One region of the Buttiauxella sp. BIGb0471 genome, then DNA from elsewhere that is predicted to be linked to it. Evidence: predicted binding sites of a transcription regulator. Region 1 holds the regulator's gene; each other region holds the start of a gene.
The links. Region 1 encodes sigma-54, which starts transcription at its own class of promoters, with help from an activator protein. Its sites were predicted from a motif close to GTTGGCACANNTTTCGCTNT; they were not measured.
Positions count from the first base shown of each region.

Region 2: glnA (glutamate--ammonia ligase) is a predicted target of sigma-54. The motif match lies at 1,125-1,144, and genes of this name have one in related genera.
Region 3: glnK (P-II family nitrogen regulator) is a predicted target of sigma-54. The motif match lies at 2,128-2,147, and genes of this name have one in related genera.

Region 1 covers NZ_JANUEU010000003.1:605,017-614,961, forward strand. Annotated here, with positions in the region: gene M2371_RS13545 (calcium/sodium antiporter) at 1-264, shown strand, start outside; gene kdsD (arabinose-5-phosphate isomerase KdsD) at 280-1,266, shown strand; gene kdsC (3-deoxy-manno-octulosonate-8-phosphatase KdsC) at 1,283-1,849, shown strand; gene lptC (LPS export ABC transporter periplasmic protein LptC) at 1,846-2,421, shown strand; gene lptA (lipopolysaccharide ABC transporter substrate-binding protein LptA) at 2,390-2,953, shown strand; gene lptB (LPS export ABC transporter ATP-binding protein) at 2,960-3,685, shown strand; gene rpoN (RNA polymerase factor sigma-54) at 3,734-5,167, shown strand; gene hpf (ribosome hibernation promoting factor) at 5,190-5,477, shown strand; gene ptsN (PTS IIA-like nitrogen regulatory protein PtsN) at 5,560-6,051, shown strand; gene rapZ (RNase adapter RapZ) at 6,105-6,959, shown strand; gene npr (PTS phosphocarrier protein NPr) at 6,956-7,228, shown strand; gene mtgA (monofunctional biosynthetic peptidoglycan transglycosylase) at 7,230-7,958, opposite strand; gene elbB (isoprenoid biosynthesis glyoxalase ElbB) at 7,955-8,608, opposite strand; gene arcB (aerobic respiration two-component sensor histidine kinase ArcB) at 8,844-9,945, opposite strand, start outside.
Region 2 covers NZ_JANUEU010000008.1:119,110-129,054, forward strand. Annotated here, with positions in the region: gene typA (ribosome-dependent GTPase TypA) at 1-854, opposite strand, end outside; gene glnA (glutamate--ammonia ligase) at 1,198-2,607, shown strand; gene glnL (nitrogen regulation protein NR(II)) at 2,745-3,794, shown strand; gene glnG (nitrogen regulation protein NR(I)) at 3,803-5,212, shown strand; gene hemN (oxygen-independent coproporphyrinogen III oxidase) at 5,244-6,617, opposite strand; gene yihI (Der GTPase-activating protein YihI) at 6,767-7,282, opposite strand; gene yihA (ribosome biogenesis GTP-binding protein YihA/YsxC) at 7,869-8,525, shown strand; gene polA (DNA polymerase I) at 8,813-9,945, opposite strand, start outside.
Region 3 covers NZ_JANUEU010000005.1:154,387-164,331, reverse strand. Annotated here, with positions in the region: gene tesB (acyl-CoA thioesterase II) at 1-371, shown strand, start outside; gene amtB (ammonium transporter AmtB) at 428-1,714, opposite strand; gene glnK (P-II family nitrogen regulator) at 1,747-2,085, opposite strand; gene M2371_RS16650 (SmdB family multidrug efflux ABC transporter permease/ATP-binding protein) at 2,329-4,107, opposite strand; gene M2371_RS16645 (SmdA family multidrug ABC transporter permease/ATP-binding protein) at 4,100-5,878, opposite strand; gene M2371_RS16640 (Lrp/AsnC family transcriptional regulator) at 5,937-6,398, opposite strand; gene M2371_RS16635 (PLP-dependent cysteine synthase family protein) at 6,513-7,559, shown strand; gene cof (HMP-PP phosphatase) at 7,602-8,423, opposite strand; gene M2371_RS16625 (SgrR family transcriptional regulator) at 8,526-9,945, shown strand, end outside.

The DNA.
Region 1 (9,945 bases):
ATTGCGATTGGTAATATCATTGGCTCGAATATTTTCAATATTGTTCTGGTGCTGGGCATTCCGGCGTTAATCGCGCCAGGCGAAATAGACCCGCTCGCTTTTGCTCGGGACTATTGGGTCATGTTGATTGTTAGTGCCATTTTCGCCGTACTTTGCTGGCGTAAGCCTCGCTCTATCGGCAAGACCGCAGGTGCTCTGTTAACATGTAGCTTCTTCGTATGGATTGCGGTGCTGTGGTTTCTTGCATCACCGGTCGTTGGGTAAAACGGAACGGAAATTATGTCACAGATTAATTTACAACCGGGTTTTGACTTTCAACAAGCAGGCAGAGATGTCCTGAAGATCGAACGTGAAGGCCTGGATCAGCTCGAGCAATACATCAATTCAGATTTCACGCAAGCCTGTGAAAGAATGTTCTATTGCCAGGGCAAAGTGGTCGTTATGGGCATGGGCAAGTCAGGGCATATCGGTAAAAAGATGGCCGCGACGTTTGCCAGTACCGGCACACCTTCGTTCTTCGTCCATCCTGGTGAAGCCAGTCACGGCGATCTCGGCATGGTGAGCGCGCAAGATATTGTCATCGCTATTTCAAACTCTGGCGAGTCGAACGAAATTCTGGCGCTGATCCCCGTTCTCAAACGCTTGCAGGTGCCACTCATTTGCATCACCAGCCGTCCCGAAAGTTCGATGGGCAAAGCGGCGGATATCCATCTGTGCGTGAAAGTGCCACAAGAAGCCTGCCCGCTGGGCCTGGCTCCGACATCAAGCACCACTGCCACATTGGTCATGGGTGACGCACTTGCTGTTGCGATGCTCAAAGCCCGCGGCTTTACCGCAGAAGATTTTGCACTTTCTCACCCAGGCGGCGCATTGGGTCGTAAACTGTTATTACGTGTCAGCGACATCATGCACAGCGGCGATGAAATACCGCATGTCAGTAAAGATGCTTCATTGCGTGATGCACTACTGGAAATAACGCGTAAAAATATGGGGATGACCGTAATCTGTGATGACCTGATGAAAATCGAAGGGATCTTCACGGATGGTGACTTACGTCGTGTCTTTGATATGGGCGTAGATCTCCACACCCTGAATATCGCAGATGTCATGACCGTCGGCGGAATTCGCGTTCGCCCAACAGTCCTGGCGGTTGATGCATTGAATTTGATGCAGTCTCGCCATATTACCTCGGTATTGGTTGCAGATGGCGACCAACTACTCGGTGTGGTACATATGCATGACATGCTACGCGCAGGCGTGGTTTAACAAAGGATTAGCCTTAATGAGTAACCATGAAGCGTCTCTTGCCACTTGTTATGGGCCGGTAAGTGCGCGCGTTATGGAGCGGGCCGCTAATGTGCGCCTGCTCATTTTAGACGTTGACGGTGTGATGTCTGATGGCCTGATTTATATGGGCAACAGTGGCGAAGAGCTGAAAGCATTCAATGTGCGTGATGGCTATGGTATTCGCTGTGCGCTGACATCAGACATAAACGTCGCGATTATTACCGGTCGTAAAGCAAAATTGCTTGAAGACCGTTGTGAAACGCTGGGTATCAAGCATCTCTATCAAGGTCAGTCCGATAAGCTTGTGGCTTTTCAGGATCTTTTAGATAAGCTCGCAATCCCAGCTGAACACGTGGCTTATGTGGGTGATGATTTAATCGACTGGCCTGTGATGGCAAAAGTCGGTTTGAGCGTTGCGGTATCGGATGCACATCCTTTACTCATTCCTCGTGCCGACTACGTGACGCGTATTGCTGGCGGCCGTGGAGCAGTGCGTGAAGTCTGCGACTTGCTGTTACTGGCACAAGGTAAGCTTGATGAGGCCAAAGGGCTATCTATATGAGTAAGACCAGACGTTGGGTTATCATCCTGCTTTCATTGCTGGTGCTGATTTTGATCGGTGTGAATCTGGTCGACAAAGACGCCGTTGCGCCTCCAACAGTGAACACGAATGAACCAACCTATAAAAGTGAACATTCCACGACTCTCGCCTACAGTCCTGAAGGGGCTTTAAATTACCGACTGGTTGCTGAGCACGTTGAATATTTTTCCGAAACCGCCGTTTCGTGGTTCACCAATCCGGTGATGACGCAATACGACGAAAACAAAGTCGCCACCTGGTCATTACGAGCAGATCGCGCCAAACTTACTAACGATCGGATGCTGTATCTGTATGGGAATGTGGTGCTTACAGCTCTGACGCCAGATTCGCAGCTACGCAAAATTACCACGGATAATGCGCAGGTTAATTTAGTCACTCAGGATGTTGCCTCTGATGACCAGGTAACCTTGTACGGAACCAGCTTTAACTCCACCGGCCTCAAAATGCGTGGTAATTTACGCAGCAAAAATGCCGAGCTGATTGAAAAGGTTAGAACATCCTATGAAATCCAGAATAAACAAACTCAGCCGTAATTTAGTACTGACCAGTACGCTTTTAGCCGCCAGTTTTTCGGCATTTGCGCTGACCGGTGATACCGATCAGCCGATTCACATTGAATCTGACCAACAGTCGCTGGATATGCAAGGCAACGTCGTCACCTTCACCGGCAATGTGGTTGTGACGCAAGGTAGTATCAAGATTAATGCCGATAAAGTCGTTGTCACACGCCCCGGCGGCGAGCAAGGTAAAGAAGTGATTGATGGCTACGGTAATCCAGCCACTTTCTATCAGATGCAAGATAGCGGCAAACCCGTTAGCGGCCACTCATCGACTATGCACTATGAGCTGCAAAACGATTTTGTCGTGCTGACCGGCAATGCCTATCTGGAGCAGGTCGACAGCAATATCAAAGGCGACAAAATTACTTACCTCGTTAAAGAGCAGAAAATGCAGGCCTTTAGCGAAAAAGGGAAACGTGTTACGACCGTTCTGGTTCCTTCTCAGTTGCAGAAAAAAGACGGCAAGGCTCCGGCCCCCGCCCCTGCGCAGAAAAAGAGTAACTAATTCGTTATGGCTACTTTAATTGCAAAAAATCTCGCTAAAGCCTACAAAGGCCGCCGCGTTGTAGAAGACGTTAGTCTGACTGTTAAATCAGGTGAGATTGTCGGTTTGCTCGGCCCTAACGGTGCAGGGAAAACCACCACTTTTTATATGGTGGTCGGTATTGTTCCGCGTGATGCGGGCAACATTATTATTGATGATGAAGACATCAGCCTGCTGCCGCTTCATGCACGTGCACGACGTGGCATTGGGTACTTGCCTCAAGAAGCGTCTATTTTCCGCCGTTTAAGCGTGTTCGATAACTTAATGGCCGTGCTGCAAATCCGTGATGATCTTTCTACCGAGCAGCGTGAAGACCGCGCCAATGAGCTAATGGAAGAGTTCCACATTGAGCATTTGCGTAATAGCCTCGGGCAATCTTTGTCCGGTGGTGAGCGTCGCCGTGTTGAAATTGCTCGCGCATTGGCAGCAAATCCAAAATTTATTCTTTTGGATGAACCTTTTGCAGGTGTTGACCCAATTTCCGTTATCGACATCAAGCGAATCATCGAGCATTTACGCGACAGCGGGCTTGGGGTGCTGATAACTGACCATAACGTACGCGAAACGTTAGCCGTATGTGAACGCGCTTACATCGTAAGCCAGGGCCATTTAATCGCCCACGGCACTCCAGCTGAGATCCTGGAAGACGAGCATGTTAAACGCGTGTATCTGGGCGAAGAGTTCAGACTCTGATAGGGTAGGAATAATTAACGATTACACCTGAGGAAGTTCGCTCTGAATATGAAGCAAGGTTTGCAATTACGGCTCAGCCAACAACTTGCTATGACGCCACAGTTACAGCAGGCAATTCGTCTGTTGCAGCTGTCGACGTTAGAATTACAGCAGGAACTTCAGCAAGCACTGGAAAGTAACCCACTGCTTGAGCAAACCGATCTGCATGAAGAAATTGAAACTCAGGAAGTTCGTGAAAATGAAGCGTTAGATACTCGTGAGGCGCTCGAACAAAAAGAGATGCCCGACGAGTTACCGTTGGATACCAGCTGGGACGAAATTTACACCGCAGGTACACCATCGGGAACCGGAACTGACTATATTGATGACGAGTTACCGGTTTATCAGGGAGAAACTACCCAGTCACTCCAGGATTACCTGATGTGGCAGGTCGATCTCACCCCGTTTTCTGATACCGACACCGCTATTGCAACGTCTATTGTTGATGCCGTTGACGAAATGGGCTATCTGACCGTTTCGCTGGATGAAATTCTCGAAAGCATGGGCGATGAAGAAATCACCCTCGACGAAGTGGAAGCGGTGCTCAAACGCGTGCAACGCTTCGATCCTGTCGGCGTCGCCGCACGCGACCTTCGTGATTGCCTCCTGATACAGCTTTCACAATTCGCGCGGGAAACACCCTGGTTAACCGAAGCTCGCGTGATTGTTAGCGAACATCTCGACTTGCTCGCCAACCATGATTTCCGCAGCCTGATGCGCGTCACGCGCCTGAAAGAAGAAGTACTGAAAGAGGCAATGTGCCTGATTCAGTCGCTTGATCCGCGTCCGGGCCAGTCCATTCAGACCAGCGAACCAGAGTATGTCATCCCTGATGTGTTGGTCAAAAAAACTCAGGGCCGCTGGACGGTAGAACTCAACGCCGACAGCATCCCACGTCTAAAAATAAATCAACAGTACGCTGCTATGGGCACCAATGCCCGCAATGACAGCGACTCACAATTTATTCGCAGTAACCTGCAAGAAGCGAAGTGGCTGATCAAAAGCCTTGAAAGCCGCAATGATACCTTGCTGCGGGTTAGCCGCTGCATCGTTGAACAGCAACAAGGCTTTTTTGAGTTCGGTGCAGAGCATATGAAACCGATGGTTCTTGCTGATATCGCCCAAGTGGTCGAAATGCACGAATCCACCATTTCCCGCGTGACCACGCAAAAGTATTTGCACAGTCCGCGAGGCATTTTTGAATTGAAGTATTTCTTCTCAAGTCATGTCAATACCGAGGGCGGCGGTGAAGCCTCCTCCACGGCTATTCGGGCTTTGGTGAAGAAATTAATTGCTGCGGAAAACCCTGCGAAACCGCTGAGTGATAGCAAGTTAACGACTATGCTATCGGATCAGGGGATCATGGTGGCACGCCGCACTGTTGCGAAGTACCGAGAGTCTTTATCCATACCACCGTCAAACCAGCGTAAACAACTGGTGTGACTTAACCGATAAGGAAGACACTATGCAGCTCAACATTACAGGACAAAACGTCGAAATCACTGACGCACTGCGCGATTTTGTGAGCACGAAGTTTGCCAAACTGGAGCAGTACTTCGATAGGATTAACCAAGTCTATATTGTGTTAAAAGTGGAAAAAGTCACGCATATTGCCGACGCAACACTTCATATCAATGGTGGTGAAATACATGCCAGCGCTGAAGGGCAGGATATGTATGCAGCGATTGACGGTCTGATTGATAAACTGGCGCGCCAGTTAACCAAACATAAAGATAAACTAAAACAACACTGATAATCCAGGCAACGGTTTTGGCATTCACGGCTCGTTACGGAAGTAACGGGCCGTTGCCACAACAGAGTGCTTAGGTGAACTTATGATGAACAACGATTCTGCTCTACAACTTAGTCATGTCCTGAACAAAGAATGTACCCGTAGCAATGTACATTGCCAAAGTAAGAAACGTGCGCTGGAAATTATCAGTGAACTCGCGGCGAAACAGCTCGGTCTGCCACCTCAAGTCGTCTTTGAGGCGGTACTGACGCGTGAGCGCATGGGTAGTACCGGTATCGGCAATGGTATCGCCATTCCTCACGGAAAACTGGAAGAAGATACCACCCGCGCCGTAGGGGTGTTTATTAAACTGGAAACCCCTATCGCGTTTGATGCTATTGATAATCAGCCGGTCGACCTGATGTTTGCGCTACTTGTTCCGGCCGATCAGACAAAAACACATTTGCACACTTTGTCTTTGGTAGCAAAACGTCTGGCGGACAAAACGATTTGCCGACGACTGCGTTCAGCGCAGAGCGATGAAGAGCTTTATCAGATCATTACCGAAACCGAACATGGTAGTGAAAGTGAATAATCTGGCTGCGGTCATGTACGTGCCACAGCAAGAGAAGTTGGGGGAGTGATAAAATGGTGCTGATGATTGTCAGCGGCCGCTCTGGTTCAGGGAAGTCTGTAGCCTTGCGTGCACTAGAAGATATGGGATTCTACTGTGTAGATAACCTGCCAGTGGTGCTGTTGCCTGATCTTGCCAAAACTCTCGCAGAACGACAAATTTCTGCGGCAGTCAGCATCGACGTGCGTAACATGCCGGAAAACCCGGAAATTTTTGAACAGGCGATGACCAATCTACCTGATTCATTTTCTCCGCAATTGCTGTTCCTCGATGCCGATCGCAACACGCTGATTCGTCGTTATAGCGACACACGCCGTTTACACCCGCTTTCCAGTAAAAACTTGTCGCTGGAGAGTGCGATTGATGAAGAAAGCGATCTGCTGGAACCGTTGAAATCCAGAGCCGATTTAATCATCGACACCTCTGAAATGTCGGTGCATGAACTCGCGGAAATGTTACGGACTCGTCTGCTCGGCAAGCGTGAACGTGAATTGACGATGGTCTTCGAATCCTTCGGCTTTAAGCACGGCATTCCGATTGATGCAGATTACGTATTTGACGTGCGCTTCCTGCCAAACCCGCACTGGGATCCAAAACTGCGTCCAATGACGGGTCTCGACAGGCCTGTTGCGGCGTTCCTTGATCGTCATACCGAAGTACACAACTTTATCTACCAGACGCGTAGCTATCTTGAGCTTTGGTTACCGATGCTGGAAACCAACAACCGCAGCTATTTGACTGTAGCGATTGGTTGTACTGGCGGTAAACACCGTTCGGTTTATATTGCAGAGCAGTTGGCAGACTATTTCCGCTCACGCGGGAAAAACGTGCAGTCCCGTCACCGTACGCTGGAAAAACGCAAACCATGACCGTAAAACAAACCGTTGAGATCACCAATAAGCTGGGCATGCATGCGCGCCCGGCTATGAAACTATTCGAACTGGTGCAAAGTTTTGATGCCGAAGTGATATTGCGTAACGAGGCCGGAACCGAAGCCGAAGCTAATAGTGTGATTGCACTACTGATGCTAGATTCAGCCAAAGGTGGCCACATTGAAATTGAAGTCACCGGGCCTGAAGAAGAACAAGCATTGAACGCGGTTATCGCGCTGTTCAATGCCGGTTTTGACGAAGATTAACTCACTTCAACTCATGCTGCGCCATAAACGATTCGCCACCTAGCTGGCGCATCTGGCGCAAAATCCATTGCTGGCGTTGCCGAACATAACCTGAAGGCGCATTCGCTTTAAAGCGGATTGGATTAGGTAATACTGCGGCAAGCAAAGCGGCTTCCGAGGCCGTCAGGCGACTTGCTGGTTTATGGAAGTAACGCTGCGAAGCTTCTTCCACGCCAAAAATCCCCTCTCCAAATTCTGCGATATTCAGATAAACAGTCAGGATCCGGCGTTTCGTCCACACCACTTCCATACCGAGTGTTAAACCCGCTTCCAGGCCTTTGCGAACATAGCTCCGCCCATCCCATAAAAACAAGTTCTTCGCCGTTTGCTGGGAAAGCGTTGACGCACCGCGAACGCGATTTTCATTGCGTTCATTGTGTGCAATGGCTTTTTCAATCGCGGAAACATCAAACCCCCAATGGTCCGGGAATTTCTGATCTTCTGCCGCAATAACTGCAAGCCCCATCCACGGTGAGATTTCGTCCATGCTGACCCAATCGGAATGCGCCACGTAACCAAAATCACCTGAGAACCAGGCGCTGAATTGCCGTTCGACCATAACTGCCGAAAACGGTACCGGCATAAAGCTGAACAGGATTATCCCTGCCAACCAAACTCCCACCAGCGCCAGCGCAAAGCGTAATAGCCAACGCTTGAGGGTGCCTAAGAGCGCAACACGCCCTTTCTTCATGCAGTCATACTCACAACGCGAGCCACCAGTTTTTCTATACCCAATGCCGCTTCATCAATGCGTGTGGCCAGCATATAAGCAGGCGTCGTCACCACTTTGTGTTCTTCATCAACCACGATGTCATCAACCGGGCACGGAACATGTTCAGCCCCCATCTCTTCAACAATTTCTGCCGTATCAATATCAGTGCCGATGGTCAAACGCACCGGAACATCGAGAATTTTTGGCAGCATCACCGGGGCAATACAGATAAAGCCGAGCGGCTTGCCCTGATCGTGGCAATCGCGAGCCAGGCGACGCAAATCAGCATCAACCACGCACTCGCTGCCAAGACTTGCAAAATTGCACAGGTTTTTCGCTGCCCCAAAACCACCGGGAACGATCAGCGCATCCAATTTGCTGGCATCGGCCTGCGCCAATGGCGTCACCAATCCACGGGTGATTCGAGCCGCCTCAACAAGCACATTTCGATGCTCTAAAGACTCATTATTAGCGAGGTGATTAATAACATCTGCTTGAGGTTTGTCGGGTGCAAAGCAAACAGCTTCAGCGCCAGAGCGAGCGATTGCTAACAGGGTAATAACAGCTTCCTGAATTTCGCTTCCGTCGTAGACCCCGCAACCACTGAGCACCACACCAATCTTCTTCATTCAGCTATTCCTTTTCATCACGCGACTTCCATCATTAGTTATGACGATTTGATCGCTATGCTTCACACATTTTACTGTTTCATGTAACAAACTATTTAAGATTTGCTATCTTAATGCCTGAGCAGCACACGAGATTATCGGCTGCGCCATTTGGATAAAGACTTATAACTCAACGGCGCAGCCTACTTTTTCCCTGGTGTTGGCGCAGAATTCGCGCACCCCGGTTTATCCGGGGTCATTTTTTGGGAGCGTTTGCGACCCAAGCCTTCAAAACGTCAACATCGTGCTGCCATTCTTGTTTCAACTCTTCAATCCATTCACCCACGTTTTCCGACCAGGCTGGTAGATCCGGTGACTGAATTTGCTGGGCAACTTGCTGCAAATGGCGCAACCCTACAGAACCCGCAGCGCCTTTAATCTTATGCCCCTCTTCCACAACCCCTTTCTGGTCGCGAGCCGTCATATTGGAGTCCAGCACACTCAGGTAGCCCGGCATCATTTTTTCAAACATCGCCAGCCCATCAGTAATCAGTTTTGGTCCGACAAGCTCCATATACTGCTCAAGCATGGGGATATCGAGCAATGCTTGCTGTTTTTCACTATTAACTTGAGGCACTTGAGACTCCTTCTTAGACTCTGACTGTTGGTTGTCCCAGAATTTTTGGATCATCGCCATTAACGCCGGAACCGAGAGGGGTTTGCTCAGCACGTCGTCCATGCCAGCATCCAGATACTCTTTTTTATCTTTCAATACGTTAGCAGTCAATGCCACCAGCGGTGGTAAATCTTCACGCGCATAACGCGTGGTCAGTTGCCGGGAAATATCCAGCCCAGTCATATCAGGTAACTGAATGTCCAACAGCACCAGGTCATACTCACCTGGGGTGAATTTTTCCAGCGCCTCTTTACCTGTCATCGCAACGTCTACGCTGTTGCCAAGTTTCTCGAGCACCGAACGCGCAACAATCACGTTGAGTTCAATATCTTCCACCAGCAGAACGTGCAATGCAGGCAGAGGCATTTCGTCATCGTCGAGCGTGTCTTCGATTTCATCCGCCACGCGAGGAGCCTGAATGGTCAAGGTAAATAGCGAGCCTTCGCCCGGCTTACTGCTGACGGTAATATCACCGCCCATACTCTTCGCCAGGCGGCGCGACACCGCCAAACCAATCCCGGTACCCGTTGCCGGTTTACCGCCGTGGCTATCTTTCACCTGATAGTACATAGCGAAGATTTTGTCCTGCTCATCCTGCGGGATGCCAATGCCAGAATCCTGGACTTCAAAGCGTAAGGTATTTTCTTCTTCATAACGCACGCGCACCGAAACCAGGCCACCT
Region 2 (9,945 bases), on a different contig from region 1:
ATGTTCAGCTCGCCCAGACCGGTAATCGCGATGATGTCGCCTGCTTCGGCTTCGGTGGATTCAATACGCTCCAGACCGAGGTGAGTCAGTACTTTACCGACTTTACCGTTACGAGTTTTACCTTCGCTGTCGATGATAGTGATTTGCTGGTTAGGCTTCACTTTACCGCGTTTGATGCGACCGATGCCGATAACACCAACATAGTTGTTGTAGTCGAGCTGGGAGATTTGCATCTGGAACGGACCATCAGAGTCAACGGATGGCGCTTTAACGTGGTCAACAATCGCCTGGTACAGCGGGGTCATGTCTTCCGCCATATCACCGTGATCGTTACCCGCGATACCCATCAATGCTGATGCATAGATGATTGGGAAATCGAGTTGCTCGTCGGTTGCGTCGAGGTTTACGAACAGGTCGAAGACCTGATCAACAACCCAGTCAGGACGCGCGCCAGGACGGTCAACTTTGTTAATTACAACAATTGGCTTCAAACCGTGGGCAAATGCCTTTTTGGTTACGAAGCGCGTCTGCGGCATTGGGCCATCCATTGCGTCAACGACCAGCAGAACGGAGTCTACCATGGACATTACACGTTCAACTTCACCACCGAAGTCGGCGTGCCCAGGGGTATCAACGATGTTGATACGGTAGTCATTCCATTTGATAGCGGTGTTTTTAGCGAGGATGGTAATCCCACGCTCTTTCTCCAAATCGTTGGAGTCCATCACGCGTTCGGTGGCTTCAGCACGTTCGTTACTGAAAGTACCAGATTGCTGCAGCAGCTTATCAACCAGGGTAGTTTTACCATGGTCAACGTGCGCGATGATGGCGATATTACGCAGATTTTCGATCACAACTTTGCCTCAGGCATTAGAAATAGCGCGTTATTGTACACGTATTAATCGAAGGACATAACAGGATCACAAAGAACTTTTACAAACAATGTAAAAAGTAAGGGTTTGTGATCGCTTTCACGGAGCAAAAAAGGGGCCCACAACGAAAATTGCACCAATATGGTGCTCAAATCTCAGACTGAAGCACTACATTGGTGCAAACTATCCATCGTGGTGCAGCCCTTTTGCACTGTAGTGCGCATGATAGCGCCTTTTTGGGGTAATTTAAAAGTTGGCACAGATTTCGCTTTAATCATTTCAGGGCAACAAGCCAATTCAATGACCAAATCCGGGAGAGTTAAGTATGTCCGCTGAACACGTTTTGACGATGCTGAATGAACACGAAGTGAAGTTTGTAGATTTGCGCTTCACTGACACCAAAGGTAAAGAACAGCACGTCACTATCCCTGCTCATCAGGTTACTGCTGACTTCTTCGAAGAAGGCAAAATGTTTGATGGTTCTTCAATTGGTGGCTGGAAAGGCATCAACGAATCCGACATGGTTCTGATGCCAGATGCGTCTACCGCTGTCATTGACCCATTCTTCGCTGATTCTACGCTGATCATTCGTTGCGACATTCTTGAGCCTGGCACCATGCAGGGTTATGACCGCGACCCACGCTCCATTTCCAAGCGTGCTGAAGACTACCTGCGTTCTACTGGCATCGCCGATACCGTACTGTTCGGGCCAGAACCAGAGTTCTTCCTGTTCGACGACGTTCGTTTCGGTAGCTCTATTTCCGGTTCTCACGTTGCTATCGATGATATCGAAGGCGCATGGAACAGCGGCACCAAATACGAAGGCGGCAACAAAGGCCACCGTCCTGCAGTTAAAGGCGGTTACTTCCCAGTTCCACCAGTTGACTCCGCTCAAGACCTGCGTTCTGCAATGTGTCTGACTATGGAGCAAATGGGCCTGGTTGTTGAAGCTCACCACCACGAAGTGGCAACTGCTGGTCAGAACGAAGTGGCTACCCGCTTCAACACCATGACTAAAAAAGCAGATGAAATTCAGATCTACAAATATGTGGTTCATAACGTTGCTCATGCATACGGCAAAACTGCGACCTTTATGCCAAAACCAATGTTTGGCGATAACGGTTCTGGTATGCACTGCCACATGTCCCTGGCTAAGAACGGTGTAAACCTGTTCGCTGGTGACAAATATGCAGGCCTGTCTGAGCAAGCGCTGTACTACATCGGTGGTGTTATCAAACACGCTAAAGCCATCAACGCCCTGGCTAACCCAACCACCAACTCCTACAAGCGTTTGGTCCCGGGTTATGAAGCTCCAGTCATGCTGGCTTACTCTGCCGCTAACCGTTCTGCTTCAATCCGTATCCCAGTAGTTGCGTCTCCGAAAGCACGTCGTATCGAAGTGCGCTTCCCGGACCCAGCGGCTAACCCGTACCTGTGCTTCGCAGCACTGCTGATGGCTGGTCTTGATGGTATCAAGAACAAAATCCATCCGGGCGAAGCAATGGACAAAAACCTGTACGACCTGCCGCCAGAAGAAGCGAAAGAGATCCCACAAGTTGCTGGCTCTCTGGAAGAAGCACTGAACTGCCTGAACGAAGACCGCGAGTTCCTGACAGCGGGCGGCGTGTTCACTGATGAAGCTATCGATGCTTATATCGCTCTGCGTATGGAAGAAAACGACCGTGTGCGCATGACTCCACACCCAGTCGAGTTCGAACTGTACTACAGCGTTTAATCACGTTGTAAATACCCAGAACTTTTAGCCCATCGTTGATGGGCTTTTTTCTCCACAAATAACCTGTTGCCGCAATATCTTTTGCCGACGGGAAACTATAATGCACCATTACAGTGCAAATTATCGGAGACTGCTGTATGGCAACCGGCACACTGCCCGATGCTGGGCAGATCCTGAATTCTTTAATCAACAGTATTTTACTGGTGGATGACGAGCTGGCTGTGCATTACGCCAACCCAGCTGCACAGCAACTTTTGGCGCAAAGTTCGCGCAAGCTGTACGGCACTCCATTACCAGAACTGTTGAGTTACTTTTCGCTCAACGTTGGCTTGATGCAGGAAAGCCTGACCTCAGGCCAGGGTTTCACCGATAACGAAGTCACGCTGGTTATTGATAGCCGCTCCCACATTCTTTCCCTGACTGCGCAACGTTTACCGGAAGGGTACATCCTGATGGAAATGGCGCCGATGGATAACCAACGTCGCTTGAGTCAGGAACAGTTGCAGCAGGCGCAACAAATAGCCGCCCGAGATTTAGTTCGTGGGCTGGCACATGAGATTAAAAATCCACTTGGTGGATTACGTGGAGCAGCCCAACTGCTGGCCAGAGCCTTACCAGACCCATCACTGACTGAATACACCAAGGTGATTATTGAGCAGGCTGATCGCTTACGGAATCTGGTAGATAGACTATTAGGCCCGCAGCAGCCGGGAATGCACGTCACTGAAAGCATCCACAAAGTGACCGAGCGTGTGATGAAACTGGTGTCGATGGAATTACCAGCAAACGTAACGCTGGTCAGAGATTACGACCCAAGTTTGCCGGAACTGGCCCACGATCCGGACCAAATTGAACAGATTTTATTAAATATTGTTCGCAATGCCCTTCAGGCGCTTGGCAGCGACGGCGGTGAGATAGTGTTACGCACACGTACTGCATTCCAGCTTACGCTGCATGGCACGCGCTACCGTCTGGCGGCGCGTATTGATATTGAAGACAACGGTCCGGGCATTCCGGCCCATCTGCAGGACACACTATTCTACCCAATGGTGAGCGGACGTGAGGGAGGGACAGGTTTAGGTCTTTCCATAGCACGCAACTTGATAGATCAGCATTCGGGAAAAATCGAATTTAACAGTTGGCCAGGTCATACCGAGTTTTCGGTTTATCTGCCTATTCGTAAGTAGAGGTCTTTATGCAACGAGGCATAGTTTGGATCGTTGATGACGATAGCTCCATCCGTTGGGTGCTGGAACGTGCTCTGACCGGAGCGGGTTTAAGCTGCACCACCTTTGAGAGCGGCAGTGAAGTCCTTAATGCTCTTGCAACCAAGACCCCGGACGTTTTGTTATCTGACATTCGCATGCCCGGCATGGACGGCCTGGCGCTGCTTAAGCAGATTAAACAACGCCACCCGATGCTACCGGTCATCATAATGACGGCTCACTCAGATCTTGAAGCCGCCGTGAGTGCCTACCAACAAGGTGCTTTTGATTACCTGCCAAAACCTTTTGATATTGACGAAGCGGTCGCACTGGTTGAGCGCGCCATCAGCCATTATCTGGAACAACAGCAGCCGCGCAACGTACAGGTTAATGGGCCGACCACCGATATTATCGGTGAAGCACCGGCTATGCAGGATGTATTTCGCATTATTGGCCGTTTGTCCCGGTCATCAATAAGCGTGCTGATTAACGGTGAATCGGGTACCGGTAAAGAGTTGGTGGCTCACGCCTTACACCGCCATAGCCCACGGGTAAAATCTCCTTTTATTGCGCTGAATATGGCCGCAATTCCAAAGGATTTGATTGAGTCTGAGCTGTTTGGCCACGAGAAAGGTGCATTCACCGGTGCCAATCAAATTCGCCAGGGGCGTTTTGAGCAGTCTGATGGTGGCACGCTTTTCCTTGATGAAATCGGTGATATGCCGATGGATGTGCAAACTCGCTTGCTCCGTGTATTAGCCGATGGGCAGTTTTATCGCGTTGGCGGGTATGCGCCAGTGAAAGTCGACGTCCGTATTATTGCCGCCACTCACCAGAACCTTGAGCTGCGCGTTCAGGAAGGGAAATTCCGCGAGGATTTATTCCACCGTCTGAACGTGATTCGTGTGCATCTGCCACCGTTGCGTGAACGCCGCGAGGACATTCCGCGCCTGGCCCGCCATTTCTTACAAGTGGCGGCTCAGGAACTAGGTGTAGAAGCCAAGTTGCTGCATCCTGAAACTGAAAATGCTTTAACGCGCCTGGCCTGGCCGGGTAACGTGCGCCAACTGGAAAACACCTGCCGCTGGTTAACAGTGATGGCGGCAGGCCAGGAAGTGTTGATTCAGGATTTACCGGCAGAATTGTTCGAAACCACCATTCCCGATAGCCCGACGCATTCGCAATCGGACAACTGGGCAACACTTCTGGCTCAATGGGCCGACCGGGCATTACGTTCCGGTCATCAGAATTTACTTTCTGAGGCACAGCCAGAAATGGAGCGCACCTTGCTAACAACGGCGCTGCGTCATACGCAAGGCCACAAGCAGGAAGCCGCGAGATTACTCGGCTGGGGGCGAAATACCCTGACGCGTAAGTTGAAAGAGTTGGGGATGGAGTAACAAAAAGGCGGCTTTCAAGCCGCCTTTAGTTTTAGATGACACGCGAGAATTGTTGCAGTCGCGCCTTCTGACGCAAGTAACTATCAAAACACATGCAGATATTACGGATTAGCAGGCGGCCTTTTGCCGTTACCTGAATATGTTTGCTGTCGATATCCACCAGCCCATCTTTCGCCAACGGTTCCAACAGTTTTAAATCCTCTGCGAAATACTCGGCAAAATTCAGATCCCAAAGCTGCTCTATTTCGGCAAATTTAAGCTGGAAGTTGCAGATAAGCGCCTTGATAACGTCACGACGAATGCAGTCATCACGGGTTAATGCCAGTCCCCGCCACAGCGCATCGCCTTGATTATCAACCTGTTGATAATAGGTTTTAAGCTCTTTCTGGTTCTGAGCATAACAGTCGCCAATCATGCTAATGGCAGAAACACCCATCCCCAACAAGTCGGTATCGCCCTGCGTGGTGTAGCCCTGGAAATTACGGTGCAGCTTGCCTTCACGCTGCGCAATCGCCAGTTCGTCATCTGGCCGCGCAAAGTGGTCCATGCCAATAAATTGGTATCCGGCATTGGTCAGCGAGCCGATAGTTTCTTGCAGAATGTCGAGTTTTTGCTGTGCGCTGGGCAAATCAGCATCTTTAATTTTGCGCTGTGCGGCAAACAAAGTTGGCAAATGGGCGTAGTTAAAAACGCTCAGGCGGTGCGGACTGAGTTCTGCGACGCGTTTAAGCGTAAAAGCAAAGCTTTCTGGTGTCTGCTTTGGCAGACCGTAGATTAAATCAATGTTGGTCGAGGTAAAGCCGAGTTCGCGCGCACGCTGAATCAGCGCGAAGATAAACTCTTCGTCTTGCTCGCGGTTAACCAGGCGCTGCACTTCTTTGTTGAAATCCTGCACCCCCATGCTCAGGCGGGTAAAGCCTTCCTGACGCAGATGGTCGAGGACATCGAGTTCGATTTCACGCGGGTCGATTTCAATAGATAATTCGGCGTCTTCGTTGAAATTGAAATGACCACGCAGAAGCGCCATCAGACGGCTTATCTGCGCTTTACTGAGGTAAGTCGGTGTACCGCCGCCCCAATGCAATTGACTGACGTGACGGCCCTTAAAGAGCGGCGCACGGTGGGCAATCTCTTGTTCCAGCGCATCTAAATACTGATCGGCTTTGTGAGTCTGGCGGGTAACAATTTTATTGCAGCCGCAGAAATAGCAAAGCTTGTGGCAGAACGGGATATGGACATACAACGACAGCGGACGCTCAGGGTAACGAGCAACCGCTTCAAGAAACGCCGCCTCGCCGAAGTCTTCTGAAAACTCCAGCGCGGTGGGATAAGAAGTATAACGCGGCCCTGAATAATTATATTTCTGGATCAGGGCCAAATCCCAATCGATTAACTGCTCAGACATTCTCACTCCCTCCGGTGATGCCGCATTCGTTGACGGCGCAACGACTTTTGTAATCGCGACAGCCGCCGTAGTTTAACGAATAACCACAGCAGATAACACACCAGCGGAATAACCACGCAAAGAACAGGTAATCCCATTGAGGTAAACCGTTAGTCAGTGCCTTTAAGCAGGCGCATCAAATCATCGCCCTTCTCTTCTTCATCTTCGTCATCTTCATAAGAGATGCCGAGTTCTTCCATCAGTGCATCAATACGATCAAGCTTAGCGTTAACCCAAGCCTGCTCTTCTGCATTGAGAGTTTCACCTTCTTCAAGACGCTCTAACAGCGCATCCAGGCGCTCATCATTTTCCAGCAAATCCAGTTCAGCCTGTGGTGTAAGCATAGGTTTCTCAACTTTAGGTTTGTGCTGTTTTGGTTTCTTGACCTGGACTTCAGTTACGCCCAGAGCAACGGGTTTTTTACTGCCGATACGCGGATCTTTAGCCTGAGAGCTACCTGTTCCACTTTTAGCCTGAGTGCCGCCAGTTGCGCGACTCCCCGCAGCGTGTCCACTGTGCTTTTTATCACGCTTACGGTCACGCGCTTCACGATCTAACTCTTCACGCGTTTTACGACGTGCTTTTGAAGGTTTGGAACCAGGTGCTGCTGAGTTTTGTTGCTTCATAATAGGTTATCTTGAGCCATTTTTATTCAGTATAGAATTGCGGCGGAATCTAGCAGAAAGCAAGCAAAGAAAAAAGGCGGCAGGTTAACCTGTCGCCTTTTTCTTGTCTCTGGACCCTTCATAGGTCACACAATCCCTGTTTGCACTCGACGCCCTGTCTTTCCCTTGCAAACAACTTCCGTGTAGTTCCTTGTCCTTTTAAAACGTCTCCTGACGTTGCCTCCTGGCATTTCCCTGGTTCTTCGTCATCATGACGCTCCTGAACCCTCATCCTGAGTTGCTATCCTTTCCGGCTCTCCTTTGCCTGTGCCGCTTACTTTACGCTTACCTATTGATTCTACAAGATGAGCATTTGAGTTAAGTCGTTGCCATCACTCAGCACTTACAGAATAACCCCATGTTATATAAACACTTTTAATTATATCTGCATCTCACAACACTGCGTTATCTGCCAGTATGAATGGTCAATGTCTTACAAGCCTCGGGCGGATTTCTGTAAGCCTGTCAGCCGCGCCGAGAAACACGGCGTTTTGCTCATGTTCAGGTATAATCCCCCACAATGCTCATCCTGAGGGAGACAACCGTTTTGAAAAACTGGAACTACCAACTGACCCACTTCGTGCTTAGCGCACCGGATATTCGCCATTTACCTTCTGATACCGGTATTGAGGTTGCTTTCGCAGGCCGCTCAAACGCAGGGAAATCCAGCGCGTTAAATACGCTGACAAATCAGAAAGCACTGGCTCGTACCAGTAAAACACCTGGCCGTACGCAGCTCATCAACCTGTTTGAAGTGGCTGAAGGCTTACGTGTGGTGGATTTACCGGGCTATGGCTACGCCGAAGTACCTGAAGAAGTAAAACTGAAATGGCAGCGCGCGCTTGGCGAGTATCTGCAAAAGCGTAACAGCCTGAAAGGTTTAGTCGTGCTGATGGATATTCGTCATCCGCTGAAAGACCTCGATCAGCAAATGATTCACTGGGCTGTTGCCAGCGGCATTCCCGTGATGCTGCTGTTAACTAAAGCCGACAAACTGGCCTCTGGTGCGCGTAAAGCACAACTGAATATGGTGCGCGAAGCGGTTGTAGAGTTTAACGGTGATATTCAGGTTGAGGCGTTTTCCTCACTGAAAAAAATCGGCGTGGATGTGTTACGTCATAAGCTTGATGGTTGGTACAACGATATCCCACCAGCAATCGAAGAAGACAGCGTTAAAGAAGACGACGAAACGACTGGGGAATAAATAATGTATGGGGAAACCCGTGCATTTCCTGACTCGCGCCCAATAAAAAACGCCCCAGTCATTACTGACTGGGGCGGCTAAAATATTCAGCCAAATCCGATTACGTGAAGTAAAAGGTCTGAAAGATAGAACATCTTACCTCTGTACCCTACGCAAATAACTCTACTCCTTTTTAATCGGTTGAAAAAGTATTTTTTGTAGTTTTTTTTCACCCTTTACACACCGATATTGAAGCGTCATCACAAAAAGCTATGAGTTATGTTGCTTAGTTACATAAATCACTTTAATTAGTGAGCTTCATCCCAGTTTACACCGCTTCCAACTTCCACCAGCAACGGCACATCAAGTTTCATGCTGCCTTCCATCAGCTCGTGAATTTTCTTCGATACGGCTTCCAGATCATCTTGATGCACTTCAAACACCAGTTCATCGTGTACCTGCATGATCATTTTCACACGCGGCTTTTCTGATTCAAGCCAGGCATCGACAGCAATCATGGCACGCTTGATAATATCGGCTGCCGTTCCCTGCATTGGGGCGTTGATAGCCGCACGTTCAGCACCTGCGCGACGAGCCGCATTGCTGGAATTGATATCAGGTAAATAAAGACGGCGGCCATCCAGCGTTTCGACATAACCCTGCTCTTTTGCCTGCTTGCGAGTACGCTCCATATATTCCAGGACACCCGGATAGCGCTCGAAGTAGAGGTCCATGTATTTCTGCGACTCTTTTCGCGGAATATTGAGCTGGCGTGACAAACCAAACGCACTCATGCCGTAAATCAAACCGAAGTTGATCGCTTTCGCGCTGCGGCGTTGCTCTCCAGAAACATTATCCAGCGGAATACCGAATACTTCCGCAGCCGTCGCGCGGTGAATATCTTTGCCTTCAGCAAACGCCGTCAGCAGCCCTTTATCGCGAGATAAATGCGCCATGATGCGCAGTTCAATTTGCGAGTAGTCGGCAGAAACAATCAGGTAATCTTTCGGCGCAATAAAGGCCTGACGAATACGACGACCTTCTTCATTACGCACTGGAATATTTTGCAGGTTTGGCTCGGTTGAAGATAAACGCCCGGTTGCCGCAACAGCCTGATGATAAGAAGTGTGTACGCGCCCCGTTTTCGGGTTAATCATCAGCGGCAGCTTATCGGTATAAGTCGATTTCAGTTTTGCCAGCCCACGATGCTCAAGAATAACTTTAGGCAATGGATAGTCCAGAGCCAGCTCTTCCAGCACTTCTTCAGATGTGGACGGTGCGCCGCCTGGGGTTTTCTTCAGCGGCTTAATTCCCTGTTTTTCAAACAGAATGGTTTGCAGCTGCTTTGGAGAAGAGAGATTAAACGGCTCACCCGCGATTTCGTGAGCGGTGATTTCCAGCTCAGCGAGGCGTTTTGTCAGTTGCTCAGAATGCGTATGCA
Region 3 (9,945 bases), on a different contig from region 1:
TTTTCCATAACCCAATGCAGGGCCATGTTGATGAACCGGTACGCCAGGTGTGGATGAAAGCTAACGGTAAAATGCCTGCCGATTTGCATGTACATCAGTATTTGCTCGGATATGCGTCGGACTTTAACTTCCTGCCTGTCGCCCTTCAGCCGCATGGCGTCGGTTTCCTCGAACCGGGAATGCAGGTCGCCACCATCGATCACTCAATGTGGTTCCATCGCCCGTTCGATATGAACGATTGGCTGCTGTATAGCGTGGAAAGTACCTCCGCCTCGAGTGCTCGTGGCTTTGTGCGCGGGGAGTTTTATTCTCGTGATGGGGTGTTAGTGGCATCGACGGTGCAGGAAGGCGTGATGCGCAAGCGGGGTTAATCCTGAAAGCATAAAAAAAGCGGAGCCTGCGCTCCGCTTTTTTATTAACGTGTTACTTATGCGTTGTAAGCATTCTCGCCATGGCTGTTAACGTCCAGACCTTCGCGCTCATGCTCTTCCGGCACGCGCAGGCCGACAGTCAGGTCAGCAACTTTGAAGCCGATGAAGGCGACTACCGCAGACCACAGAATCGTCACACCGATACTTTCCAACTGCACCAAAACTTGATGGCCCATGGTCACGCCTTCTGCGTAGCCCACGCCGCCCAGAGAAGGTGAAGCGAAGATACCGGTCATGATGCAGCCAACAATACCGCACACGCCGTGGACACCGAACACATCACAAGGGTCATCAACACGCAGCCATTTCTTCAGCAGCGTCACGCCCCACAAGCCCGCCAGACCCGCAACGATACCGATAATCAGTGCGCCGCCGACGCCAACATAACCACACGCTGGGGTGATACCGACCAGGCCTGCAATGGCACCGGAACACGCGCCCAACAGAGAAGGTTTGCCGCGCAATGCCCACTCGCCGAAGACCCAACCCAGCACCGCAGCCGCTGTTGCAACAACCGTGTTCACAAAGGCCAGGGCTGCGATTTCGTTTGCAGCACTGGCTGAACCGGCGTTGAAACCGAACCAACCGAAGTACAGGATTGCCGTACCGGTAAACACCATCGGCAAGTTGTGTGGTTTGAAGGCTTCTTTACCGTAACCCACACGTTTACCAATCAGGTAAGCGCCCACCAGGCCTGCAACCGCGGCGTTGATGTGAACCACTGTACCGCCTGCGAAGTCCATCGCGCCGTGCGTTGCCAGTAAACCGCCGCCCCAAACCATGTGTGCGATTGGCAGGTAAGACAGCGTCAGCCAAATCACCACAAAGATAAGCACCGCAGAGAAACGAATACGTTCAGCCAGCGCGCCGACAATCAAGCCAACGGTGATACAGGCGAAAGAGCCCTGGAACGCAACGTGAATATACTGGTAGAAAGAACCGGTCAGCGCGGTGAGTTGGATGTTTTTGAGCATCAACCAGTCGAAGTTACCGAAGAAACTTCCGCCGGTGCCGAAGGTCAGTGAGTAGCCATAAACCACCCACAGCACACAAACCAGTGCAAACGTGACCGTAATTTGCGTCAGCATCGACAGCACGTTTTTGGAGCGAATCAGGCCGCCGTAAAACAGCGCCAACCCAGGAATTGTCATAAACAGCACCAGTGCGGTGCTAATCATCATAAAGGCGTTGTCTGCTTTATCGGCCACAGCCGGTGCCGCCAGAGCAATTGATGGCGCAAGTGCCAGGGCTACAACGCCTAAGATAGAGGCTAATTTCTTCATTTTTCCATCCCTTTCACGAGTGGCTAAGACGATTACAGTGCGGCTTCGTCGGCTTCGCCGGTACGAATGCGGATGACGCGTTGCAGTTCGGCAACGAAAATTTTCCCATCGCCAATTTTGCCGGTGTAGGCAGCTTTGCTAATAACATCAATTACTTCGTCGAGTTGATCGTCGGCAATTGCTACATCAATTTTCACTTTTGGCAGGAAATTGACGCTGTATTCAGCACCGCGGTACAACTCAGCGTGACCTTTCTGGCGACCAAAGCCTTTCACTTCGGTGACAGTCAGCCCTTGAATACCGATTGAAGACAGCGCTTCACGCACATCTTCGAGTTTGAACGGTTTAATCACCACGGTAACTAGCTTCATAGATCCTCTCCAGTGAGAATTGGCAAACGACACGATTTAGATAAAGCAAAGGTCATGCCAAAATTGAAAAACAGTTTTTCCAGTGCGTTGAGCTGCACCAAATGGGGATTTTAAGGAGAGAAATAACGATGACTGGGATTAAGAAAGTTCTTAGGAAATAAAAACGCACCATTTAAGTGCATGGTGCGTTTCACTTCTGCACCAACGGCGATAACCATTGGTTTTATGCGTGATTTTGGTGCATCACGCGGTGGCGGGTTCTTCGCGCGTGGCGGCGGCTAATTCTTCGCCAGCCAGTTGCAGCTGATACATTTGCCAGTATCGCCCTTGCGCAGCCAGTAATTCACGGTGTGTACCGCGCTCAACAGCCTGCCCACGATGCAGCACCATAATGGTATCGGCATCGGTTATCGTCGATAAACGGTGCGCAATAACCACAAGTGTGGTGTGCTCGCGGACAACCGCCAGCGCCTGCTGAATAGCCTGCTCGGTGCCTGAGTCAATATTAGCCGTGGCTTCATCGAGGATAAGGATCTGCGGTGCATCCACCAGCACTCGCGCCAGCGCCAGTAACTGCTTTTGGCCGACGGACAAATTATTGCCCTGCTCGCCGAGGCGCGTGTGAATGCCTTCGCTCATGGTGCGCGCCAGTTCCGCAAGCTGCACGGTTTCCAGCGCCTGCCAGACTGCCGCTTCGCTGATGTCGCGCCCAAGCGTGACGTTTGCAAAGAATGAGTCCGCCAGCACCACCGGATCTTGTTGCACCATCGCAACCCCCTGGCGCAATACGCTGTGGCTTAAGGTATCGAGCGGGCGGCCATCAAGACGGACTTCGCCTTTTGTCAGCGGGTAATAGCCCATCAATAAGTTGGCGAGAGTACTTTTCCCGCTTCCGGTGTGCCCGACGAGCGCCACAAAACTGCGCGCTGGAACATCCAGATTAATGTCCTGCAATACCAGGCGATCGCCACGGTATGAGAACGACACGTTATCCACTTCAATGCGGCCACTTTCCAGCGGGCGATTGTCGTTGCCGTAATCCTGACGCTTGCCGTCCATTAACTCAAACACACGCTCACCAGCAACCACCGCCTGTTGCAGCATGGATTGTTGGGTGGTGAGTTCGATTAACGGTTCGTTAAGACGCCCCAGATAGTTGATAAAGGCATACAGCACGCCAACTTCAATGGTGCCTACCGAGGTAAAACCGAACAGCATCAGCAGGCCGCAAAGAACCATCGCGGAGAAAAGACTCAGCAACGGGCGCAGTAAAAAACCATCGAGGCGCAGGGTTTGCATCCGCGCCAGATAATGTGAGCGGCTGGCGGCATTCATGCGCTCGCCAAAACGCGCCTGCTGGCGGAACTGCTGGATAACGCTCATGCCGGAGATGACTTCGTTAAAGCCATCGTTGATATCCGCCAGATAGCTACGCACACGGCGCACAATAGGCGTGCTGTAGCGCTGGTAAATAAACATCACGATAATCACTGCCGGGAAGATGGTGATAGCCACCGTCGCCATGCGCCAGTCGAGGGTGAACATCGCCACCAGCATCGCGCCAATCAGCGCTGCACTGCGCAAAACCGTCGCCACGACGGTGACGTACAAATCGCGAATCACTTCAGTATCGTTGGTAACGCGAGAGATCAACTGCCCAACCGGCTGAGTATCAAAGGTGCTGAGTGGCTGGCGCAGGGCGGCATCCATTACGTCGGTACGCAGCTTTTGCACCACGCCTACAGCGGCCTGGTTAAATAACAGTGCCTGCCAGTAATGCAGACCTGCGGCTGAAATAGATAAAAATAAATACGCCGTGGCCAGCCCGGCCACTGCCGCAATCGGCAGGCGATGTTCAGACACCATGTTGTCGATGAAGTAACTCACCAGAATGGGGCCTGTCACTTCGGCTGCTGCGGCAATCCACAACATCACCACCGCCCCCGCAAGCGGTTTACGCCACGGAGAGCCATAAGCCAGCAGGCGTTTTATGGTTGGCCACTGCTTGATTGCCTTACGCATTGGCGGGTTCCTCGTCGGCCGTATTTTCTGGCGCGTCATCCAGCGCCGCTTCCAGCTGTTGATAACGATACATGTCGCGATACCAACCCGGCATTCCCACCAGCACATCGTGATTCCCGCGCTGCACGATATGCCCGTGCTGCATCACCAGAATTTCCGAGGCTTCTGTCAGCGCCGACAAACGATGTGCGCTGATGATCACCGTGCGGTTTTCACCCCACTGGCGCAAATTATGCAGGATCTGGTGTTCGGTGCGCCCATCGACTGCCGAAAGAGCATCGTCAAGAATCAAAATTTCCGCATCGAGTAATAACGCCCGCGCGATAGAGATACGCTGTTTCTGGCCGCCAGAGAGCATCACACCACGCTCACCAACTTCCGTTTCGTAACCTTGCGGTAGACGCAGAATATCGTCATGCACGCTGGCAAGCCTGGCGACGTGTTCAATTTCTTCCTGCGTCGCGCCCGGTTTGCCAAGCGCAATATTGCTGGCAACGGTATCGGAGAACAGGAACGGCGTTTGGTTCACAACGGCCAGACGGCTGCGCCAGGAATCGAGCTTCATCTGTGGCAATGCAATGCCGTGGAAGCAAATTTCGCCCTGGTCGATATCAAAGTGACGCTGAAGGAGCGAGAGAATAGTACTTTTCCCGGCGCCCGTTGGCCCGCAAAGGCCAAGCATTTCACCCGGTTTCAAGGTGAAAGAGACGTTCTCAAGCGTCGGGCGCGTGGTTTGTGGGTAATGGAACGCCTGAATATTCGCTTCTACCGTGCCGCGCCCCGCTGGAGCTTCATGCTCCCCATCAACCACTGACGGCGCTTCGGCTAACATGCTGCGGATACGGCTGTACGCCGCGCTGCCGCGCTCAACGATATTGAACATCCACGCCAGCGCCAGCATTGGCCAGATCATCAGCCCAAGATACATCACGAAACTGGTCAATTGGCCGAGTGTCAGCGTGCCCTGAATAACCATCCAACTCCCGCCGCCAATCGCCAGCAGGTTTGCCGTGCCGATAGTGATGTAAATCGTCGGATCGAAACGCGCATCCACGCGTGCGACTTTCATGTTTTTCGCTCCGGCATCTTTGGCTTCGGCAGCAAACAGCGCGGACTGGCGGTCTTCCAGACCAAAGGCTTTGATCATACGGATACTGGATAAACTTTCTTGCGTGCGGTCGTTGAGCGTTGAGAATGCGGCCTGCGCGAGTTTGAAACGATGATGTAACTGGTCGCCATAACGCTTAATCACCAGCGCCATAATGGGCATCGGCAGCAGCGCCAGCAGCGTCAATTCCCAGCTGATTTGCGTCGACATAACAATCAACACCGCGCAGCCCATCACCAACGAATCCACCAGCGTTAATACGCCCTCGCCTGCGGCAAACACCACGCGATCGACATCGTTGGTGGCTCGCGCCATTAAATCCCCAGTGCGGTGGCGCAGATAGAACTCGGGATGCTGGCGGCTTAACTGGCGGTAATAATCTTCGCGAAGTTCCACCGCGAGTTGGTATGACGCGCCAAATAACAGCACGCGCCAGACGTAACGCAACATGTAGACAACGACCGCGATGACCAGCATGACGCCAATCCACATCAGCACGTCAGAGCCTGAAAGTGTGTGTTGGGTGACGCCATCAACAATCACGCCCACAAGTTTAGGCGGCACAAGTTGCAGGATGGCAATGATAATCAGCAAGGCAACTGCCCCGAGATAGCGTCGCCATTCGCGGGTGAAGTACCAGCTTAGTTGAGCAAATAATCGCACGCAGTCAGATTCCTGAGAAATACTAGTGAAATGCTATTGAAGGCCGGGAGCGCGGGTTTCAACGCTCTAATGGCAAAGCCGTGGTGTATTTTATCTGTTCCATGGCAAAACTCGAAGTGACATCGCTTAAACCAGGAATACCGTTCACCAGCCGTTTGTAAAAATCATCGTATCGTTTCATGTCTTCTACCTGTACACGCATCAGGTAGTCATACTCCCCTGCCATCCGCCAGAAACCCAGTACTTCGGGCATTTCGGCAACCACTGATACAAATTTGCAGTACCACTCGCTGCTGTGATGCTGGGTTTTAATGAGCACAAAAGCCGTCAACCCAAGGCCCAGTTTTTCTGGATCGAGTAATGCGACTTTTGCCCGGATAACGCCGTCGTCTTCAAGCCGTTTCAGGCGTTTCCAGCAAGGGGTGGTGGTCAGATTAACGGCATCAGCGAGAGCCTGCAAAGAGAGGGTGCAGTCGATTTGCAACAAGGATAGCAGCTTACGGTCAATTTTATCTAACATGGCGACCTCAGGGAGAAATTTTTTCTCCATTTAATTCCCTGGGAAGGCTAAAAGGCAACTTTTTTATCCTGTTTTTGCATTACTCTAAGCACAAATAGACAAACGGATACGACCATGACCAGCAACTGGGTAAACCACGCTATTAGCGAAATTAACGCCGATTACCAACGCTCCGCCGATACACATTTGATTCGCCTTGCGCTGCCTGGTTTCCCCGGTATTCAGCTGTACCTGAAAGATGAAAGCACACACCCAACCGGCAGCCTGAAACATCGCCTGGCGCGCTCACTGTTTTTGTACGGTCTGTGTAACGGCTGGATTAAAGAAGGCACCACGATTATTGAAGCGTCTTCCGGTTCAACTGCTGTATCCGAAGCCTATTTTGCCCGCCTGTTAGGTCTGCCGTTTATCGCGGTCATGCCAGCCTGCACCGCGAAACGCAAAGTGGAACAAATCGAGTTTTATGGTGGTCGTTGCCATTTCGTGAAGAGCGCGTGTGAAATCTACGCCGCATCCGAAATGCTGGAGCGTGAACTGAACGGCCATTATATGGACCAGTTTACTTACGCTGAACGCGCCACCGACTGGCGCGGCAATAATAATATTGCCGACAGTATTTTCCGCCAGATGGAACATGAACCGCATCCGGTCCCGGAATACGTGGTGATGAGCGCGGGAACAGGCGGCACATCGGCCACTATCGGTCGCTATTTACGTTATCAGGGTTATCCAACAAAACTGACCGTTGTGGACCCACAAAATTCAGTGTTTATGGATTACTGGCAGAACCGGGATTGCAGCTTACGCAGTGCCGTGGGTAGCAAAATCGAAGGGATTGGTCGCCCGCGCTGCGAGCCTTCGTTTATTCCGGATGTGATTGACGACATGATGCGCGTGCCAGATGCCGCCAGTATTGCCACCATGCAATGGCTGGAAACTATTCTGGGTCGTAAAGTTGGCGCGTCCACCGGGACGAATATGTGGGGCGTACTGCAACTGGCTGCACGTATGCGTGACGAAGGACGTACCGGTTCGATTGTGACGTTGCTTTGTGATAGCGGCGAACGCTATCTGGAAACCTATTACAACGCGGAATGGGTGAAGGCGAATATCGGGGATGTCGCGCCGTGGCGTGCTGAAATTCTGGATTTGATTAAGTAAAAAATTGGCCGGGCTAAATGCCCGGCCTGCTGCAAGGTCTCTTCATTCGGGGGAATAAGTGAGATTTGGTGTATCCAGCCAATGCGTCAAATAATGAGAAACTGCCTGCTTGTTACAGTGACCAATAACAGGTAAATGCGGTAAATCTGCTTTCAGTTGCGCCATCGCGTTGCCCATGATCAAACCATGACCCACGCTTGAGAGCATTTCGCGGTCGTTCATCGCATCGCCAAACGCCATACAATCTTTCATCGTCAGGCCAAGATGCTGACTTAATACATTCAGCGCCGAGCCTTTATTGCAGCCTGTCGGTAACACTTCCAGGCAATCTACTGCCGAGAAACAAAGAAACGCTTTATCGCCTAGTGCTTCATTCAACTGGATTTTCAAACGGCGCAGATCGTCGTGATCGCCACAGAAACAGATCTTCGTCACCTGATGTGAAGGTAAACGCTTAAGATCCGTCAGGCGGTATTTGAAACCGCTGTAGACATGCGCGTGCAGTAATTCAGGGATCTCGTTTTGCGTCATCCACCCGGTATCGTTAAACACATGCATGCTTGCCTGAGTATCCCAGTGGCTGTGCAGGACTATTTCTGCCGCTTCCGGGGCGAGATCTTGCCTGTGCAGCAACTCTCCTTCCGTCGAATGAATGCGCGTCCCGTTTCCGGTAATTAAAAATGCCTCGAGTGATAACGAGCCCAGAATATGGCGCATTTCCAGCACATGGCGACCGGTAGCAAACGCGAGAGTCATTTGGCGTTCTTCCCGCAGACGGTTCAGGGTGCGTAGCGTTTCATCACCCAAATGATGATTGGGCATTAACAACGTACCATCCATATCAAATGCAGCCAGACGAGCCATGTTTACTCCGATTTGTGACATCTAAAACACTGCTGGCAGTATCACCTGGCATATACGGAACTAATAGTGAATACTTTTTAAAAATTGTTCCGGGTTTATCTCATGCGCTTGTTAAATCGACTCAATCAGTTTCAACGTTTGTGGCAACCCTCGGCGGGAGAACTTCAACAAGTTACGGTGGCTGAACTGGCGGCGCGCTGTTTTTGCAGCGAGCGTCATGTACGGACTTTGCTTAACCAGTTGCAGGACGCGGGCTGGCTAACGTGGCATGCACAGTCAGGGAGAGGAAAACGCGGTACGCTGAGTTTCCTGGTCACGCCTGAAAGCGTGCGTTCAGGCATGATGGAACAGGTTCTGCACAAGGGACAACATCAGAATGCGCTGGAGCTGGCACAAATTGCGCCTGAACAGTTACGCCAGTTGCTGCAACCGTTTCTCGGCGGGCAGTGGCAAAACGATACTCCAACGCTGCGTATTCCGTATTACCGGCCACTGGAACCCTTGCAGCCGGGGTTTCTGCCTGGCCGCGCCGAACAACATTTAGCCGGGCAAATCTTTGCCGGGCTGACCCGCTTCACCTCAAATAGCCCGGCTCCGCAGCCCGATCTCGCCCATCACTGGCAAGTCTCGGAAGATGGTTTGAATTGGTATTTCTTCATTCGTTCCACATTGCACTGGCACAATGGCGAGCCGGTTGAAACGACGCAATTACAGCAACGATTGATGATGCTTTTGACACTTCCGGCAATGCGTCGCCTGTTTGTCAGCGTAAAAAGCATCGAAATGACCCATACACAGTGCATCCGTTTTATTCTGCATACACCTGATTACTGGCTGGCTCACCGACTAGCAAGTTATTGCAGCCGTCTGGCACATCCTGAAGATAACCAAATGGGATGCGGGCCATTTCGACTCAGCAGCTTTAAAGAAAATCTGGTGCGCATTGAAAGTTTCGAGTCCTACCATCTCTGCCATCCGCTGCTTAAAGCCGTGGAATACTGGATTACCCCACAGCTTTTCGATACTGAACTGGGCACCAGTTGCCGCCATCCGGTGCAAATCGCCATCGGGCAGCAAGATGAACTGGTACATCTCAGGCCCGTCAGCAACAGTATCAGCCTTGGGTTTTGCTATCTGGCGGTCAAACAAAACAGCAATTTGTCTCCGGAGCAGGCACGTTTTCTGATGCAGATAATTCACCAACAGCAGTTGATCGCCAGCCTGCCGGTAGATGAATCGCTGATCACACCAAGCGTTGAGATGATCCCCGGCTGGAAGATCCCCGCATGGGACTCATGTAAAACCGTCCCCCTGCCACCGCGATTGACACTGCTGTATCATTTGCCGGTTGAGTTACACGTTATGGCGCAACAGCTGAAAACCCATCTGGCTGATTTAGGCTGCGAACTGAATCTGGTCTTTCACGATGCCAAAAACTGGACGGGTTGCGAAGCCCTGGCGCAGGCCGATTTAATGATGGGTGACCGCTTGATTGGCGAAGCTCCGGTTTACACGCTGGAGC